One region of the Colwellia sp. 6M3 genome, then DNA from elsewhere that is predicted to be linked to it. Evidence: predicted binding sites of a transcription regulator. Region 1 holds the regulator's gene; each other region holds the start of a gene.
The links. The regulator sigma-54, encoded in region 1, starts transcription at its own class of promoters, with help from an activator protein. The targets are predictions, from matches to a motif close to GTTGGCACGNNNNTNGNNT.
Positions count from the first base shown of each region.

Region 2: a site for sigma-54 is predicted at 2,747-2,765, ahead of H4J50_RS00130 (PEP-CTERM sorting domain-containing protein). Genes of this name have one in related genera too.
Region 3: a site for sigma-54 is predicted at 1,911-1,929, ahead of H4J50_RS00280 (P-II family nitrogen regulator). Genes of this name have one in related genera too.

Region 1 is NZ_JACGWF010000003.1:34,893-41,732, forward strand. It holds gene H4J50_RS01245 (calcium/sodium antiporter) at 1-139, shown strand, start outside; gene H4J50_RS01250 (KpsF/GutQ family sugar-phosphate isomerase) at 156-1,121, shown strand; gene kdsC (3-deoxy-manno-octulosonate-8-phosphatase KdsC) at 1,123-1,668, shown strand; gene lptC (LPS export ABC transporter periplasmic protein LptC) at 1,665-2,231, shown strand; gene lptA (lipopolysaccharide transport periplasmic protein LptA) at 2,263-2,742, shown strand; gene lptB (LPS export ABC transporter ATP-binding protein) at 2,743-3,474, shown strand; gene H4J50_RS01275 (RNA polymerase factor sigma-54) at 3,535-5,040, shown strand; gene hpf (ribosome hibernation promoting factor) at 5,076-5,363, shown strand; gene ptsN (PTS IIA-like nitrogen regulatory protein PtsN) at 5,393-5,845, shown strand; gene rapZ (RNase adapter RapZ) at 5,852-6,706, shown strand; gene H4J50_RS01295 (HPr family phosphocarrier protein) at 6,713-6,840, shown strand, end outside.
Region 2 is NZ_JACGWF010000001.1:16,832-23,671, reverse strand. It holds gene H4J50_RS00135 (DUF6701 domain-containing protein) at 1-1,895, opposite strand, end outside; gene H4J50_RS00130 (PEP-CTERM sorting domain-containing protein) at 2,152-2,691, opposite strand; gene H4J50_RS00125 (pilus assembly PilX N-terminal domain-containing protein) at 2,888-3,355, opposite strand; gene H4J50_RS00120 (type II secretion system protein) at 3,345-4,172, opposite strand; gene H4J50_RS00115 (prepilin-type N-terminal cleavage/methylation domain-containing protein) at 4,172-4,777, opposite strand; gene H4J50_RS19800 (prepilin-type N-terminal cleavage/methylation domain-containing protein) at 4,767-5,237, opposite strand; gene H4J50_RS19795 (prepilin-type N-terminal cleavage/methylation domain-containing protein) at 5,293-5,781, opposite strand; gene H4J50_RS19790 (prepilin-type N-terminal cleavage/methylation domain-containing protein) at 6,020-6,508, opposite strand; gene H4J50_RS19785 (type II secretion system protein) at 6,533-6,840, opposite strand, start outside.
Region 3 is NZ_JACGWF010000001.1:55,736-62,575, reverse strand. It holds gene H4J50_RS00290 (Dyp-type peroxidase) at 1-66, opposite strand, end outside; gene H4J50_RS00285 (ammonium transporter) at 263-1,528, opposite strand; gene H4J50_RS00280 (P-II family nitrogen regulator) at 1,538-1,876, opposite strand; gene H4J50_RS00275 (HDOD domain-containing protein) at 2,329-3,177, opposite strand; gene H4J50_RS00270 (DUF2797 domain-containing protein) at 3,278-4,078, opposite strand; gene H4J50_RS00265 (GIY-YIG nuclease family protein) at 4,251-4,523, shown strand; gene H4J50_RS00260 (DUF3581 family protein) at 4,655-5,368, shown strand; gene H4J50_RS00255 (PGPGW domain-containing protein) at 5,486-5,740, opposite strand; gene H4J50_RS00250 (hypothetical protein) at 5,919-6,434, opposite strand; gene H4J50_RS00245 (DNA ligase) at 6,632-6,840, shown strand, end outside.

The DNA of each region.
Region 1 (6,840 bases):
GCTAGCAACCACCTTCTTATTATTTATACTTTGTTTTAGTCGTGGTGGAAAGTTTCGCATCACGCGCGCGAAAGGGTTACTATTATTAGCCGTCTTTATTGGTTATCAAGTGTTACTTTTTAGTCAAATTAACGCTTAAAAATTGGTCTTTAGTCATGAAAAACTTTAAACAATTAGCACTGAATGTAATTCATATTGAGCAACAAGCTATTGCTGAGTTAACGCAATTTATCGACGACGACTTTGCACAGGCTTGTGAGCTAATGTTTAATTGTCGAGGTCGTGTTATCGTCATTGGCATGGGAAAATCTGGTCACATTGGTGGCAAAATTGCGGCTACTTTAGCCAGTACAGGTACACCTTCATTTTTTGTTCATCCCGGTGAAGCAAGTCATGGTGATCTTGGCATGGTCACCATTGATGATGTCGTATTAACCATTTCTAACTCAGGTGAAACGGGTGAAGTATTGGCGATTATTCCTGTTCTTAAGCGCATTGGCGCCAAAATAATTGCCATGACCGGCAAGCCCGACTCTACACTTGCTAAACTTGCCGATACCCATGTCTGTGTAAAAGTATCACAAGAAGCTTGTCCGTTAGGGCTAGCACCAACATCAAGCACAACAGCCACTTTAGTCATGGGTGATGCTTTAGCCGTTGCTTTACTTAACGCGCGTGGTTTTACCGCCGACGACTTTGCTTTATCGCATCCCGGTGGTAGCCTTGGTAAAAGATTATTATTACGCTTAGCCGACATAATGCACAAAGATGAACGACTCCCAACGGTGACACAAAGTGCTAAAATAAAAGATGCCTTAGTTGAGATGTCGTTGAAAGGCTTAGGCATGACGGCTGTGGTTGACAGTGACAACATACTTGTCGGTCTTTTTACTGATGGTGATTTACGTCGTATTTTAGATGCTGAAATTAATATTCATCAAGATAGCATCACCAGTGTAATGACAAAAAATCCACTGGTAGCTAAACAAGATATGTTAGCGGCAGAAGCATTGAAAATTATGGAAGACAAAAAAATTAATGGCTTAATTATCGTCAACGATAATAATCAGCCAATTGGCGCGATGAATATGCATGACTTATTGAAATCAGGAGTGCTATAAATTGGACAGTTTATACGGAAAAGTTTCGCCAAGTGTTTGGCAAAAAGCACAAAAAATCAAACTCTTTGTTTGTGATATTGACGGCGTTTTTTCTGATGGCCGTATTTATTTAGGTAACAATGGTGAAGAATTAAAAGCTTTTCATACCAAAGATGGATATGGCATTAAAGCGCTAGGGGCTAGTGGTGTTGATGTTGGTGTAATTACAGGCAGAAAATCCAATATCGTACAAACTCGTATGACCGCATTAAACGTAAAACATATAGTGCAAGGCGAAGAAAACAAACTGCCAGCGTTGAAAGCAATGCTCGCTTCATTAAAGTTAAAGCCAGAACAAGTGGCTTACATCGGCGATGATATGCCTGACTTCGATTGTCTAAACTATGTTGGTTTTAGCATTGCAGTAAATGATGCACATCCCGCCATTTTAAACTTGTGTGACTACATAACTTATACCCGCGGTGGTTTTGGTGCGGTACGAGAAACCTGCGATCTTATTATGCAAAGCCAACAGACTTTAGCTAATGCGTCAGGTGCAAGTATATGAATCGCATAACTATTGCGACAATAGCACTTTTTTTACTCGCCTTAACAACCTACGGCATACTCGAATGGTTTGGCGCAGAAAAACAAACCAGCAATATTCTCGAAAGTGCCAATCAGCCAGAATTTATTGCTGAAAACCTCAACAGTGATGTTTACAAATCAACAGGCCCATTATCCTATAATGTTGAAGCCCAACGAATGGAACATTATGCTCAATTAGAGGTCACACACTTTGAATACCCACGTTACACCTTGTATCCAAAAAACAATAAACCGACTTGGCAAATAACCGCCAATGAAGGCACGCTATATAATAATAATCGTGTAAAATTAAAAAATCGCGTACGTTTAATCGCCACTGATGAAGAAAGTTTAATACAGGAAGTACACGGAAAAAATCTAGAAATGGACTTAAAAACAAATATTATCAGCTCAGAGCAAACAATCTTAATATTAGGTAAAGGATTTACTATGTATGGCTCAGGATTAATTGTAGACTTAAACACAACACAGATGACATTGACTGAACATGTACAAACCATTTATAAAAAAATTAAAAAATAACCTTATTTATTTTTCTGCATTTGCATTATTAATGCCGGCAGTAAATGCTGAAAAATTCGATGTTGACCAAGAAATTAAAATTTCTTCTTCACGCCAAGCAGCTGATCTGAAAAATAAAATATTCAGTTATATTGATAATGTCATTATCTCTCAAGGTTCGCTGACAATTAATGCCGAACTCGTACAGGTGATAACTCAAGATAAAAGCAATAATAAAATTTATATTGCGAAAGGTTCTCCTGCGACATTTGAGCAAACGCTGCAAGATGGTAGCCCTATCAATTTACAAGCCAATGAAATTCGTTATGAACCTGATTTGAATACGGTTGTTATTTCAGGTAATGCTTTGTTACGCCAAGAAGGTAGTGAAGTAAGTGGCAGTAAAATCACCTATAACTTCGAGACTGAATATGTCAATGCCGAAAGCTTAGAAAATGCTAAGGTTGAAACAGTATTGCAGCCAAAAAATAAAACTGAACCGCCAAAAAAATCTAAGGACAAGCAAGAGTAAATGTCTACTTCAACATTATCAGCCATTGGCCTTGCAAAAGCCTACAAAGGCAGAAAAGTCGTTAAAAACGTTAGTATGAAGGTTTCTGCTGGACAAATTGTTGGCTTATTAGGACCAAATGGCGCGGGTAAAACCACTTCGTTTTACATGATCGTTGGCTTAGTTAATAACGACAGTGGCTCAATTATTTTAAATGACGAAGATTTAACCTTATTGCCCATGCATGAACGTGCCCGCAAAGGTATTGGTTATCTACCTCAAGAAGCTTCAATTTTTCGCAAACTAACGGTTTATGACAACATAATGGCGATTTTACAAACCCGTAAAACGCTAACCGACGTTGAAAGAGAAGAAAAACTTGAGCATTTATTAGAAGAATTTAACATTGGTCATATCAAAGACAACCTCGGCATGAGCCTGTCTGGTGGTGAACGTCGACGAGTTGAAATAGCGCGAGCTTTAGCTGCAGATCCTAAATTTATTCTCCTTGATGAACCTTTTGCTGGTGTTGATCCAATTTCGGTAGGTGATATAAAAAAAATTATCCTACACTTAAAAGAACGTGGCATAGGTATCTTAATTACCGACCATAATGTACGTGAAACCCTCGATGTCTGTGAGCACGCCTATATTGTTAGTCACGGCGAGCTTATTGCCGAAGGTAACTCTACTGAAATACTTGCAAATCAACACGTAAGAGATGTATACCTTGGTGAACAATTCACGCTATAGTGAATAACAGACTTACTCGGTAACATACTAATGTACTTGAACAGGGAAAAGAAAACGTAAATGCGTCCTACTCTGCAACTCCGTATCGGACAACAATTAACGATGACCCCGCAATTGCAGCAGGCTATCAAGCTGTTGCAATTATCGACCTTGGATTTACAACAAGAAATTCAAGAAGCTCTTGAAAGTAACCCTTTACTTGAAGTTGATGAATCTCCCGACAACAATTCAGAAAACACCCCTGACAATTTAGAAGAAGCATACTCCGCTGGTATTGGCGATAGCGTAGAAATATCCTCAGATGGCAGCGAAGATTCTGCACCGACTATTGATGAAATAAGTTCATCAGAAGGCTTAGCAAAAACTGACATACCCGAAGAATTAAATAGTGATACAACGTGGGATGACAACTTTAGTGCCAGTGCGAGCAGTGGCGGTGTTGGTCATGCATCAGAAGATTATACCTATCAGGGTGAAACAAAAGACTCCTTACAAGACCATCTTATTTGGCAAATGGAACTAACACCATTTAGCGATACCGATAGAACAATTGCTATCGCTATTATTGAAGCTATAGATGATGCCGGCTACCTAACAGTTTCTGCAGACGAGATATTAGAAAGCGTAGGCATTGATGGTGTTGAACTTGATGAAATTGAAGTAGTGCTTAAACGGATTAACGTTTTTGATCCGGTGGGCGTAGCGGCTCGTTCAATTCCAGAGTGTTTACTTATTCAGCTCAACCAATTTTCAAAAGATACGCCTTGGCTCGCTGAAAGTAAGTTAGCGGTAACTGAGCATATCGAATTATTGGGTAATCGCGATTATCGCCAATTGATGCGAAAGTTACGCATTAAAGAAGACCAATTACGTGAAGTTATTCGCTTAATACAATCATTAGACCCTCGCCCGGGCGATAGTGTTATCAAGAGTGAAGAACAGTATGTTATTCCTGACGTGTCGGTTGAAAAGAAAAATGGTCGCTGGACTGTAGAGCTAAACCCAGACACAGCACCTAAGTTATCAGTAAATCAACAATATGCTGCCATGTCTCGCTCGATGAAATCATCAGCAGACAGTCAATTTATTCGCTCGAACTTGCAAGAAGCTAAATGGTTTATCAAAAGCCTTGAAAGCAGGAACGATACCTTGTTAAAAGTGTCCAATTGTATTGTACAGCGCCAGCAGGGTTTCTTTGAACATGGCCCTGAAGCTATGCGACCTATGGTTTTAAATGATATTGCCGAAGCGGTAGATATGCACGAATCGACTATTTCTCGTGTTACTACACAAAAGTATATGCATACACCCAGAGGCATTTTTGAGCTTAAATACTTCTTCTCTAGCCATGTAAGTACTGAAAATGGTGGTGAATGCTCATCAACCGCTATTCGTGAGTTAATTAAAAAACTTGTTGCCGCCGAAATACCCGCAAAGCCATTAAGCGACAGTAAAATCGCCGATATCTTGGCCGAACAAGGCATTAAAGTAGCAAGACGCACTATTGCCAAGTATCGAGAGTCACTCTCTATACCGCCGTCAAATCAACGTAAAAGCCTATTGTAGGCAGTCTTAATCACCAAAAAAGAGGAATGAAGCTTATGCAAATTAATCTTACTGGACACCATGTCGATGTTACCGACTCATTACGTGATTATGTTAATGCTAAATTTGAAAAAATAGAGCGCCACTTTGAACACATTAATAATGTACATGTGGTACTAACGGTTGAAAAATTGAACCAGATCGCTGAATCTACTGTGCATTTAACGGGCTCTGAGGTTCACGCTAAGGCTGAACATAACGATATGTACGCATCAATTGATGCATTAATTGATAAATTAGATCGCCAAATTTTGAAATACAAAGGCAAAATCAACAAGCATTAGCGCCAAGTCGCTTTAGGTTTTATAAGTTTATGAAGTTGCAAGATATCCTAACCCCGGAATGCACTATTTGTGCAGCACCGGGTTCCAGTAAAAAACGTATTCTAGAATACTTAAGTAGTCTGGCCGCTGAAAAATTGGTTGAACACGATACTTTTCAGCTACTAGAAAGCCTAGTTAAGCGCGAAAGAATGGGTTCTACCGGCATAGGAAATGGCATAGCGATACCGCATGGACGTTTAGATAATTCTACCCAACCCATTGCGGTGGTTATTACCACAGAAGAGCCGATAGATTTTGATGCGATAGATAATCGTCCTGTGGACATTTTTATTGCTTTATTTGTGCCCGAAAATGAATGCCAAAATCACCTGTGTACATTACAAAGTATCGCAAAAATTTTTCGTGAAAAACAATTTTGCAAACAAGTGCGTAAATGCCAAAGTAACCAAGAGCTGTTTCAGCTAATCCAACAGGCGAGTTAAGTCCCCATGAAGTTAATTATAGTCAGTGGTCGTTCAGGATCAGGTAAAAGTGTTGCATTACGCGTATTAGAAGATCTGGGCTACTATTGTGTAGATAACATACCGGTTAATTTGTTACCCGCTTTAATTCATACCGTCATTAATGATTATGAAAATGTTGCCGTCAGCCTAGATGTTCGAAACCTACCTGCTGATCCTAACGATGTACCCGAAATTATAGAATACTTACCTAATGCAGTAGAGTTAAGTTTACTTTATTTAGATGCCGACGATAGTGACCTTATCCGTCGTTTCAGCGAGACACGACGCTTACATCCGCTAATTAGACAAAATATAGCCTTAGACCAAGCCATAGCCTTAGAAAAAAAGCTTCTTGAACCTATCGCAAGTCGCGCACATTTATATATCAACACTAGCCAACTATCACCACATCAGCTGGCCGACTTAGTTAGAGAGCGTATACTAGGTAAAAAATCGGGTTCTATGGTGGTTGTTTTTGAATCTTTTGGCTTTAAACATGGCGTACCACAAGATGCAGACTATGTATTTGATGCGCGATTTTTACCTAACCCATTTTGGGATAAAGAACTTAAGGGCTTCACCGGATTAGATAAACCTGTGCAAGATTTCCTTGCTAGCCAACCTATTGTGACAAAGTTTATTTGGCAAATAAATAGCTTCATGATGACCTGGTTACCGCATCTAGAACGAAATAATCGCAGTTATATTACTATAGCGGTTGGTTGTACCGGCGGTATGCATCGCTCTGTATATATCACCGAATTACTCGCAAATAATATGCGTAAAGAACGTAAAGACGTGCAGTCTCGTCATCGCGATTTACCTGTTGCCACAACGTAACTTGCTATGAGCACACAAGCCAGCCGTTATGTTCTCATCATCAACAAGCTTGGGCTTCATGCCCGAGCGGCTTCTAAACTCGCACAATTAAGTCAAAAGTTTACCGCAAAAGTCACCATTGAATTAGACGACAA
Region 2 (6,840 bases), on a different contig from region 1:
AAATGAAACTCATAATTTTCGTCTTTAGAAATAATCGTTTTCAAACCTGTGGTAGGTAGCGATTTGGGGTTAATCCAAACGCTAATACTTAGCTCTTTTTGTAAATCTAATTTAGGGTCATCATCAATCTGAATGTAATCATCAAAACCATCGAAGTTACCATAACCACAAGTACCAGGATTTCCCGTTAACGCTGGTGTGCTTTTAGCGGTAGTGACGCCATTGATACCTTGAGTATTAAAGTTTCCTGTTTCATCAATCACTTCGCCTGCATTACCATTCCATGATGCTTCCTCCATTGAGTACTGAAGCAGTAAGTTAGCACCACAAGAGATAGGTTCACCATCAAGGCCCAAGCCATTGTTCTGATATTCATATATTTGATCAATTTGGCTCTGCTCAATGACTTGGTCAAATATCACTATTTCGTCTAATAAGCCATTAAAGGCCTGAGAAGCCGAAAACCTGCCTCCAACACTATCTTGCTCTTGTCCTAGAATCAAACTCGTAATATCAACTCTTGTTGTGGTTTGGTTTAAACACCCTTGTGCAACTTTATCGATAAACAAACAACTTTTATCATTGCCTTGTGTCCAAACTAAATGACGCCAAGTGTCGCCGGCAATAGATGAAATAGATAAGGAGCCATTTTGTTGATCTTGCAAATAAGGTCTAAAGCTTGTGGCATTCGTAAACCACATAAGCAGTTCATTGTGACTGCCTGAAGTTGCGCCTGAAAGTATACTTTGCGAGCCTGTTTTTGCAGTTTTAGCCCAGAGTGAAATACTGAATTCAGTGCGTCCATCTAAAACCGCTTCATCAAGTACTACGTAATCACTTGTACCTGTGGTCGACAAATCGATTGCCCGACAAACCTTCCCCTCCACAGGTTGAGAAAATTTAGCCCTGCCGTGAAATGATCCGATACTATCTTTAACTTCTCCGTTTACATCAGCATATTCTTTTTCGTCGAACTTATAGTTTGCAATGGGGGCAACTGTATTATCTTCTGGTCCACAAACTCGACCAAACTCAGCATCAAAAACTCTAGCATCGTAAGTAAGTAACGACCCCTCTTCGATAATAACTTTCTCGCCTGCTGAAACACCGTATAAAAAGCTTGCCGCGGTAAAAGTAATATCTTTGGCGTAAAGCGCCCCAGAAAAAGTCACACCACTTTTAAGTATAAGATCATCATCAACATGCATCACTAATTTAGTTACGTCACCACTGGCCTTAATGGGTGAGTTAACTTGTGTATCTGCGGGAAAAGTCAGCTTTTTTTTAATGTAAACTATCGCTGTACCCTGGCCTACAACATTTATTGTTGTGGCTTCCTGAATTGTCATTTCTTCAAAAAAGTAACTTTTACCAGCCATGAGATTTAGCGTGGTATTAACCCCTAAATTAAATTTTTTAAAATGGTAAGTGTCGAAATCGTTACCAAAATTTAATGTCGCAAAATTGGGGACAGGTTTGGGATCGGCATTTGTGTCAATGATATTGATGTTTACTTCACGATATTCATTAACACCTAAAAGACCAAAAGTAATTGAACCGCCGTCAGTAACGGTAACATCTTGTGAACTTTTATTATTATCAAACTCAGGCTCCGATAACGCCGAAGAACTATTAGATGCAGAACACTCAGCACTATCACAAGTAGGAAGAAGAGGTGTAGCCGTGAACTGTATTGCGCGAGTGGTTAATACTGTATCAGGGTTGTTTTTGACTTGTGCTGCTCGACCAAAAGTAATGTTACTATTTTTTTCTTTATTGCCGTGAGTGGCAATAACATCGGGGAATACAGCTGGGCATAGTGCAGCCAAAAGTGGGTTAGAATAAACTGAAATAACAGTGATAATGAAAGTAATGAACCACTTTGAAAAACTCATAATACCGACCTTTACGCTACTGTTTTTATTTACAAAAACTACTATATATTGTTTATACAATCCTACCACAGTTTATAAAGTCAGGAATGATAAAGCTTTACCTAGTTAGTTAACCGTAATTTTATCGAATTAACAATAGATTAGACAGAACCGATACTTTATTTTTATAGAGTATCTGTTAAACAATCGAAGTGTTGATTAAATCATAGCGTAAAAAAAACCCGCAGTTAGCGGGTTTGGTACATGTGTTGTTAAGTTACTTTATTTTTCGCTTACGAAGTGCAAAACCTAAAAGGCCTGCGCCGAATATAAATAATGTTGTTGGTTCAGGAACAACAGCAGGAGCTTGTGCTACTGACGAACGAACATAGAATGTTTCGTAATCATTAAAAACAGATGCACTATCTCCCAACTTTACGCCTTTTCGTCTATGAAAATTGTTAGAGTCGACCTCAGTAAAAAATGAATTCCAATATTGCGCTGAATGTATAATTCTTCCATTATTGGTAAAATCAACTAAAGTAAGCTCTCGAAAGATATTATCTAAGTCACTACCACTTATAAATGTCATCCAGCCAGTGCGTGAATCCGCGTCTTTAAATATATTTTCATAGCTCTGAGAAAAATCAGTACTTTTGTATACGCTAGTATTTACTGGTGATGCCCAGGTCCAATCATAGCCACCATAAGTTATATATGTGTCTTCGGTAAGATCAGTCTCTATATATCCTGCAAATGCAGAACTAGTAACTAATAAGAATAAAATGGTAATTAATTTGAATGAATACTTGATCATTATAAAACCTCAACTAATGAAAAACAGCAGTAAGTAATGCAACTAAACCTAAAGAATGCAATCTTCGCGCCAAAACATAAAAAACCTTTTAAATCAGTACTATTAAAATATTGTTGTATTATTCAATCGCAAGAGTGTAAAAAAAACCAACAGTTATACTGAAAATGGCGAAATTTTATTTGTGTGCTTTAGCCTGTTATAAGCTACGTGCTTCGACAGCAACTTTTCTCGAAGTTACTTCGCCATCAAGAGCACACTCGCCTGAACTTGTGATGGTGTAATAACGGATACTATCTAGTTCAAAGTCAGTACAAGTAACGTTAATAATACATTGAGCTAAGCCCTGTGTATTATTAAAAGTAGGGGTTCTACTGTTAATGGCTGTTTGGCTTTTACATGCGATAGCACCACTGTTTAACGGAAAAACTTCAGATAACTGCCATTGCAAGCCACTCTGCGCTGCAGTATAAGCACGAGTACCTAAAACCTCATAGGCTACTCCCTCTTGACTTGAGTCCAGCATCTTCACTAAAGCCGCTCCCAATGCAGACAATACGATAATAATAAAAATAGCGATAACTAATGCACTCCCCTTCTGCTTAGATTTTTTTAGGGTAATATTTGAGCACTTAGTCGCTAAGGTAAGCTTTCCTTCACGGGACATTCGGCACTTGTATCTCATTATTAAATGCAACCTCCTCTAAGTTACGAGCAAACTTAAACCTAGTAAGTGCTAGCCCATTTCTTTGTAAGGTTGCAGGAAAGGTTCTAAAAGGGGCAACATTGTCAGAAGTTGAGTAATTAGCAATATTCTCGGCCATTAATACACGAGATGTTGTTGCACTCACGCTGGGCAATCCACTACTCACGTAATTACCAAAACCGTAACCTTGATAACGGAAAATTGATTTACTTTCAACACAATAACTAACTGGTGGTTCTATAAAGTATAAACGACTAGTAGGTGACTCGGTGTTAAAAAGTATATTACTTGCAAAGTTAATTGTTGAAGGTACTTGTTTGTCTCTTGAGTTATTTACTGAAGCAAAAGTTTCGATCACCCCTGATGAAGTAGCATATATATCGTTACTATTTAGAGCATAAACCGACACATATTTGGTTGTTGCTTTAAGTAAGTCTTCTAACATAACCACTTTAACACTATTACTAGGTGCTTCAGGTGCTACAGGAATATCCAAATAGATGGCGCTTTTATCTATTGGAACAAACTCTAAGCATTGATTATTATCTCCAATGGTACGAATGCTATTGGGTAGTGCATGTCTTACTTCACGATTTAACCGTTCCACAACAAATCTTGCCGTAGATATTAATGCCTCACGATCGGCAGCGTCAGTATAACTTTTAGTACCAAAACGTAAAAATGAAGTAATACTAGTCGCTAGCACACCTAAAATCACTATGACCGTTACTAACTCTACCAAAGTAAAGCCTTGTTGATATCGTCGTAGCTGTGGCATCAGAAATTTACTCGATAAACTGAAAAAACAAATTTAAAATCTTGTGGAGTTGTTATCGTTACAGTAATAAGCTTAGCAGTATAGTTATTATCCGCACCATCATTATCACCATCATAGTCACTATCGTTAATAACAGTGACATTAACTTGATAACCGACATACATATCAACTAATGAATCAGTATCTCCTAACGAGCTTTCAATGATTGATAAGCCATTATAATCATCTACATCATCAAATAACTCTCTCTCAGCCCCCTCTTCATTAGCTAAAACTGTCGAACATGTTTCGCCATCACTCGACTTAATTTCACCATCATTATTTTGGTCTTCACCGCATCGATAAAAGCCGCCTGACATTTCTGAATTTTCATCAAAGGCTTTACCCAAGATTTCGTTAATCATTGACTGGCCAAGCTCTGCTGCTTTAATTTGATGTACTTGCTCAGCGCTTTGGTTAGCTAAAGGATAAATTAACGTTGTAAATATTGAAAAAGCGATAGACAACACTACAATACCAACAATGGTTTCAATTAAAGTAAAACCTTGTTGTCCAGCTTTTGTTAGAGAGACTTGTAATGCATAGCTATTTTGCTTAGATAGCATGAATATAGCCCTCAGATTCAATTTGAATGCTTATACTTTGTTCACCTTTAATGGTGATTACACAAGGTGTGCTACAAGAAGGTCGCCCCATATTATCGAATAAAAAACTATTGCCGGAAAAGTTAGTAATGAATGTAATATTATCGTTAATATCTATTTGTAATTTTGAAGCACTTTGTTGCCATGGTGAGGTAAAACTTGGTGATATTCCACAATTATCAGGTGTACCTAACTGTGTTGTAGTTACTAACACCCTATGGCAATAATCACTATTAGTTTGTTGCATAGCTTTAGTTTGTATCAAACGCAACTTTGCAATTGCATCTGAGCGATAAGTGTATTCAGAATAGCCTTTAGCCGTAAAAAACTTAGGTACTACTGTTACTGAGAGAATACCCAGTATAATTATCACAATAATTAGTTCTATTAATGTAAACCCAAAGCTTCTCTGCCGAGGCAAGTATGCTAACGACTTTTTATTAATCAATATTGTTTCCTCGCTCAGCCTTTGAACTTTAAATACACTTATTCAGAATAAATTCAGGTCTAGAGTTTTCGTTTTCGGCAGCTCTATAATACAAAATGCATGGTGAGTTAAAGTTTGTTGGGGCGGGTGAGTCTTTACGATATATCACTAAAGATCTTGTTGAGCTACTTCCTATCTCTAGATAAATAAAGTTATCGTCTAAATCTATTATACGCTTCCACTCACTTTCATTCGCAAATGGATAACCATAGGTTATAAAAAACTCCCCATCGTTACTAAAGCCAGCACCATCACCTAAGTTAATAGTACTATCAACTTCTTTTTGATTACCTTTAACCAAAGACTTGCTATGAACCAATGCAGCAGCACCCTGCATACTGGCTTTTACGCCCTGCAATGTCGCGGTTTGCGCTTCCGCTTTCAAATTAATGAACTTAGGTACTGCGGTAGCAGCCAAAATGCCTAATATGACGATAACAACAATTAACTCGATTAAGGTAAACCCTTTGGAATTCATACTACGTACCTTTAACTGCTTTAATTAAATTACTGTAACGCTAAATTAGCTTAACTTTACCAATAAATACTATGTTGTTAGCTTAATCTAATTGACATAATTAATCTAAAAATATATTCCATTTTTCTATGTGGAAAATTTATTCAGGAAGTATCAATTAATGGCTGACATTTACTTTACTAATCATTAGCGCAAAAAAAAGGAGAGCATAGCTCTCCTTTAAGTATTAGTTAAAACTCTAACAATCAGTAAGTGTTGCTGTAATTACTGGTGGTGTTTCTGAGCCTGCTGCGTTAGCGTAAGATATTGTACAAACATCACCCGTTGCAGTGCCTTTATGGGTAAATACAGATGGAGCGGCATCTGTAAACTCAATGTCTGAATCAGTATCTAGCTCAAGAAGGCTACCAACACCTAAACCGTCAGTGCTGTTAGCAAGTGCCGCGGGGTAACCATTCACCATTGCATAACTTAAAGAACCAATTGTAATTGAGCCTGTAGCTCCCGTTTGGTTACTAACTAGCGCTTTTGCGTGCGCTAAATTAACCGCACTATTAATGCTACCTTGAACACCTTCCATAACTGAACGTCTAGCATCACCGGTTAAATCGATAAATTTTGGCGCAGCTGTTGCAGCAAGAATACCTAAAATTACGATCACAACGACTAATTCTATTAAAGTAAAACCTTTTTGAGTACTAAAATTATTACTTGTTAACTTCTTCATAACGTAAACCTTTATTTTAAAAAATTAATTATTGTTAATATAAACAACGACCGAACTATCTGCAGGTTGGTAAGTAAAACTATTACCAGTGGTAGTTGCTGTGCCTGGGTCAGTAAAGTTATTACCGGTTTTATTCAATGTTTCCTTTAAATAAAAGTGACATAGTGTTGTTGCGCCTGTACCTGATTTAGCAGATAAGTAATCTATGCTACTATCACTATTCAACGTTGCTATAGCGTTAGTGATACGAGGTGGTTGTTGAAAAATATTTTGCCAAATATCAATACAGTTGGCTGAAGTAAAGTCACCGCCTAATGTAGCGCCAGTGCCAC
Region 3 (6,840 bases), on a different contig from region 1:
ATTAAATAATAAATAATAACCATGAAGGCTAGGCTCTGCACACACGCCAAACTGCTCTCTTGCCATCTAATATCCACTAATAAAAAAATCGATTAATACCTAATTTTACACAGTTTATGACTAATGGCAGTAAACTTTGAAAAATATTTCAACGTTAGACTATTTTATAGCGTTAAGTTGAAGTAGTAATCGGTAAAAAAATAAGCCTGTGTAAATGAATACACAGGCTTAATGGTTTTAAAGCGACTAGTTTTAGCGTGACTTAGCCACGAGTAAACTCAGGGTAAGCTTCCATACCACAATCCGATTTATCACAACCTTCATATTCATCATCTTCACTTACTCTAATGCCGATTAATTTTTTCAAAATAAACCAAACAACAAAGCTTGTAGCGAATACCCAAACAAAAATAGTTGCCGCACCAATTAATTGGCCGCTAAAGCTTGAACCACTATTTGTCACAGGCACTAGTAATAAACCTAGTAAACCAACAACACCATGTACTGAAATAGCACCGACAGGATCATCAATTTTTATTTTATCTAAGCTGATAATTGATAACACGACAACAATACCTGCAATTGCGCCAAACAGTGTAGCTTGTATAGGTGTTGGTGTAGATGGCTCTGCGGTAATAACAACTAGGCCTGCTAATGCACCATTGAGTGCCATGGTTAAATCAGCTTTTTTGAATAACAATTTAGCAAATACTAATGCTGCTATAGCACCGGCTGCAGCTGCGGCATTGGTATTTAAGAAAACCAAAGCCACTGAGTGTGAACTAGCAATATCACCTAGCTTTAACACTGAACCGCCGTTAAAACCAAACCAACCCATCCATAAAATAAAGGTACCTAAAGTTGCCATAGGTAAGTTTGAACCTGGTATAGCGTTTATTTGACCATTTTTACCGTATTTACCTTTACGAGCACCTAACAGTAAAACACCAGCTAAGGCTGCTGCTGCACCGGCCATATGTACAATACCTGAACCAGCAAAATCTGAGAATCCAAGCTCTGAAAGTGTGTATAAACCAAACACGGCGTTACCACCCCAAGTCCAGCTACCTTCCATTGGATAAATCACACCCGTTAACACAACCGCAAAAGCTAAAAATGCCCATAACTTCATACGCTCAGCAACGGCACCTGACACAATAGACATCGCTGTTGCTACAAAAACTACTTGGAAAAAGAAGTCTGATGCAGCTGAATATATTGCCGCGCCAGTGAAACCATCTTCTCTTGTAGAGAAATCAGCTAACACTTTTGCAGGATCAACCGTTTCTATACCTGATAAAAACATGCCGCCACCGTACATAATGTCGTAACCGACAAATAAATACATCATGCAAGAAATAGCATAAAGAGCGACGTTTTTAGTTAAAATTTCTGTGGTATTTTTAGCTCTAACTAAACCAGCTTCTAACATTGAAAAGCCAGCAGCCATCCACATGACTAAGGCACCACAAATTAGAAAATAAAAAGTGTCCATTGCGTACTGTAGTTGAAAAATATTTTGTTCCATGATTTTCTCCTATATCGCTTCTATGTCTTGTTCACCAGTACGAATTCGTACGGCTTGCTCAAGGTCATAAACAAATATTTTGCCATCACCAATTTTACCGGTATGCGCCGCTTCAGCTATCGCATCAACTAACCGTTGTACAAACTCATCATTTACAGCGATTTCAAGTTTAACTTTCGGTAAAAAGTCTACCTGGTATTCAGCACCACGATATAATTCGGTATGACCTTTTTGACGACCAAAGCCTTTAACTTCACTAACAGTTAAACCTTCAATGCCTATCTCAGAAATGGCCTCTCTGACATTATCAAGCTTGAATGGCTTTATAATTGCGCTTACTAGTTTCATGTTATATTTCCCTTAATTATTATTAACTATTCCTTATCAAGCTTTATGCCAAAAAAAATAACAATTAAAAACAAAAGGTTAGTGATTTTCATGCCGAGATAAACGCACCACAATAGTGCGAATCAAATTGATTTGAGAGCAACTGGTGCAACATTTATTACCATGATGGAGGGGCGTAAAGTATTTTATAGAGAAACGTAATTTAACGAAGAAAGACTTGCGTATTGATATAAATTTAATCAATAGGAGACTTAAATTTAAAAAGAAAAAATGAATTAACAGTGATTATTTTTGTACTGTAAACAAACTAATGTCGGTAAGTTTAGCCAAAATAACTAGGCTGCAGACTAACCTATATCAATCAGCTTAACGTTACGAATGTCTAAAAGTGAAATGCAATGACCATCATATTGAATAGGTTTTAAACATGATGACCATCAGTAATTTAGCCACTAAAAAATGGTAGCGGCACTGGGGTTAATAATCGATAAAATACTCAAACGCTCGAAATCACAATAATTAATTGTTCCTTGTAGCATTTCATCGTCAATAAGTAACTGTTGCATAGCATTATCAGGAAATAACAACTCAGCATCGTGTGCACTGCAGTCGAATTGACTCAACATAATTCTTTTTGATAAATAGAGTAATTTAATTTCGTCTGTACTGTAAGTAAAGTCGCTATTATCTTGATTACGAATAGGCTCTATAATACTAAAAGGCAATTGCCATTGTTTTAAAAGCTCTGCAGCGCAATCAGCATAGGTAAAGCCAAGTGTCTTTTTTTGTTTATCCCACGGCAATTCAGTAGCGGTAAATTTGTTCGCAACTACGGCTTTCTCAGGGGCTATTTGTTGAACAACAAGTTCACCCAAATTATGTAGAAGACCAATAAGAAATAAGCGCTCTGCATTGGGAATTCTCAGGTTAACACCTAGATACTTTACTATTAGTGCGCAATCTACACTTTTACACCAAAAATCATCTAAATAGTCTTGTTCTACGTCTAACGCTTTAAATGCACGACTAGTGAAAAAGGCGATAACCAAATTATAAACTTCAGTAATACCTAACACCAAAACAGCTTTTGATATGGTGTCAATTTTACCTGGGTAGCTAAAAAGTGAACTATTAGCGAGTTTTAATATGGTTCCTGCTAATGCAGGATCCAATATTATTACGTCAGCAATATCGTCAATCGTAGAATTGTCATCATCGATCAGCTCTTTAATACGGATAAAAGAATCTGAAAGTACAAATATTTCACTGGCTTGTTGTGCATAGTCGTTTTCATTCATCATAATGATCCTAAAATCTCATTCATCGCTACAAATAACTCAATTATAAATACAATCTCAAGTAATAAGTTTAGTTTAGCCTATGTAATATCAAATAAAATAATTAACTTGCCTTCAAGCTTACATGGTAAGAGGTAAACTTCCTGATATTAATAACACCGGTGTCAAAAATTAAATATTGCCCTTTTATACCAAGTAAAACACCTGAAACCTCAGCTGTTTTATCAAAGTTAAAAGATGAAATTTTGGTTAAATATTGCGTTACAGGAAAATGTAAATCTACAATATCTTCATCTAATGCTATGACAGCATCAGTGCCATACTTAAGGCTAACACTTGCTAATTTTTCTGCTATTTTTGGTTTTAGCTCTTCTGCAATTGCTTTTAGATCTATGTTTTCAGCACTACCTTTGAGCATTGCGCGCCAATTGGTTTTATCCGCGATAAACTCCGCTAAAGCAATTTCTACTAAACCAGACTGTAAGCGAGTACTTACTTTAAAGATAGGCAATGCTTGAGTGGCACCTTGATCAATCCAGCGAGTAGGTATTTGTGTATGACGCGTAATACCGACTTTTAAACCTGAAGTATTTGCCAAATAAACATAATGCGGGATCATACAATTGCTTTCTCCCCATTGCGGATCTCGACAAGTGCCTTGCTCAAAATGACAAGTTTCTGGCTTCATAATACACATATCGCATTGTGCTAATTTTTGCATACAAGGGTAACAATAGCCTTGAGAATAACTCTTTTTAATTTTTCGACCACAGTGCTGACAATCTATATGGCCGGTAAAATTTAGCGTCAGGTGCTTGGAAATAAGTGGATTTAATTCGACTTCTTGTTCGCCTAAAACCATACGATAATTTACCGTACCGTCTGCGTCTAAATCCGCTCGCATTTTGCGCAGAGCACCCGCTTCTATTTGCAACATATCTCAACCTATTATTTTTTTAGGGTGTAATAATATAAAAATCGACTTCTAGCAGCTAGCATTAATTCAATAATACCTCGAATATCTAGACAAAAGTTGCGAAAATGCGTGAATAGTTCACCGATCAGACACTTAATTTATGTGGTATGTTTATTTTCTTCGCTGTGCTGACAACAGCCTTTATGCCGGCATTACTACGTCACTTGAACGACGTTTGTATGAGCACAACGAGTGCAACAAAAAAGCAGCAAAGTATACTCGTGTCCGTCGACCAGTCACATTAGTCTATGCTGAGCCGCAATTAAATCGTCAGGAAGCAAGTCGTCGTGAATATCAGCTTAAGCAGTTGAGTAAGCAAAATAAAGAGCAACTTGTGTCTCAATATTTTCATTCCAGTGACTCACATAAATAACCAACAAACCTCTAAAGGCCCTACAATTACTGGTCTGCTTTGTCTGTTAAAGATGAATAAACTTCGATCTTAATCCATCATACTGATAGAATAGCGCCGATTTCAACACCTTAAAGTGATAGTAAATAGCCATGTTTTTAGAAAATTATTGCCAAATTACGGATGATAAAATTAGTTTCACACGTCAACAGGCGAGCGATTTTGCAAAGCAAATTGCTGACGATTTTAATCCGCTTCATGATATACAAGCAAAGCGTTTCTGTGTGCCTGGTGACTTGCTGTTTTCATTAATTTTAGAGCGTGCTGGTTTACACAAAGAAATGAGTTTTAAGTTCTCAGGTATGGTTACCGATGCTACTAAGTTAACGATTCCAACAGAAATAACCACTGCAGCGAGTATTGTTGACGATAATCAAAAAGAATATCTGAATATGTCTGTATCGGGTGACTACACAAAGAGTAGCAAAACCATCACGGCGTTAACTCGAGCTTATGTTGAGTTTTCAGGACACACCTTTCCTCATATTCTTGTCGAATTAATGAAAGAATGCCAGGTTATGATCAACCCTACTCGCCCTATGATCATGTACGAAAGTATGTCAATTCATCTCGATAATCTAGATTTTGAAGAAGTGACATTAAAGTTATCGTCAACCACACTCGATATTGATGGTAAACGCGGAAATGCCTGCTTATCATTTGATTTAGTTTCAAAAGGTCAAGTGATCGGGAACGGCAAGAAATTCATGCTATTAAGTGGTTTAAGAGATTATTGCCAAGAAACTATTGATAATATTGTTACTCAATACAATGATACAAAAGCACAATATTTAACACAGAGATAATCACAAACCTCAAAATACCCACCAGATTTAAACGGCTCGATTAAGGTAAAGGTAAGTCATTACGATTTAAGCTAATGACTTATCTAGTACTTAATTATGTTTAGTTGTCACGCTTGCTTAACTGCGTAGTTTCCTATTCAACCAATGCATGGCTTGGTCGGCTTTAATAGCCACCCGACGAAAATAACGTTGGCTTTTTTTGAGCCAAATTTTAGCCCAATCAAACTCTAAACTTAACAAAGCTAGGCCCAGCGGAATAAATAATACCGCAGGACCAGGTAGTAATATGAATATTGCTCCTAACAACAAACACACAAAGCCTAGCAAAGTTAGTGCTAAGCGTTTTATCTTTTCTGATATGTTATTTGTCATAATAGACCTTTAAGTTATTTTTTCTTACATCATTAATGGCAAGTAATAGTAAGTAATAGCAAAGGTCGTTCCAAAAAATATTATTCATATTTATCAAGTAAGTAAGAATCAGCTTTAAAAATTCAGCAGAATATTGTGGTTTAAAAAACAATTTAATAGTGAAAATAACAACAAAGTTTTAATAATAATTATCAAATTCAATTTGCTGACGGCGCTTGTCTTCAACACAGGCGGCAAACTGTTGAGTTGATTTTGGCCGAGCACACATTTTCGCGGGTTTATAAAATGATAACCAAGCCTGTAATTTTTCAACTTGGTATTTAGAGCGCACTACAACAGGGTGATCACTGGCAAAAGGTATTAAAGGTTTAATCGCCTTATACGGCTTTTGCTCTGCCCTTACCGTAGTAGATTTAAGTGTCTTTTTTCTGCGTTGTTTCGCAACTTTTTTCTGCTTTTTTTTCTTTGTTTTAGGTTTGAGTTTACCCGTTTCACATTGCCACCATGTATTTCGAGCTTTAGACTCTTTAACTGCTAAGCTTTGACTACGCTTGTTTGAGTTAGATTGACGTTGTTGCGTTTGCACATTGTCGAGTTTACTTCGATACCCTTTACAGTGCTTTTTTCCTGCTGTTACTGTCATTGAAAATAATAAACTCATCGTCAGTAGACTAAAAATAATTATTTTTTGCATTGGCTTTCATCCATTGAATTCCATAGTAAGCCAGAGTGTAGTCAAGATTGAGAAAAAGTCGACTTAATCGATAACGCCTATAATTAGCTCATTCATCAAGTGATAAACCAAATCAAAAAAATACTTCTATACTGTATTCGAATCTAGCCAACAAAAGCGCTAAATACTTTAAAGTTACTTTAGATTAAGGGACAAGGATGTTTCATTCAATTAGCTACCATAAATTTTTCTCCACTTTGTTTCTGATCTCTATTTTCATCGTTCAATTATCTGATGTGCAAGCTCAGGAAATGATAATCGATAAAAAAAGTCAGGCTAAACCTCAGCTACAGCACGCTACTAAATATTATGAAGATGCGGTTATTAATGATTACTGGGTTAGCGAAAAGCTCGATGGTGTTCGTGG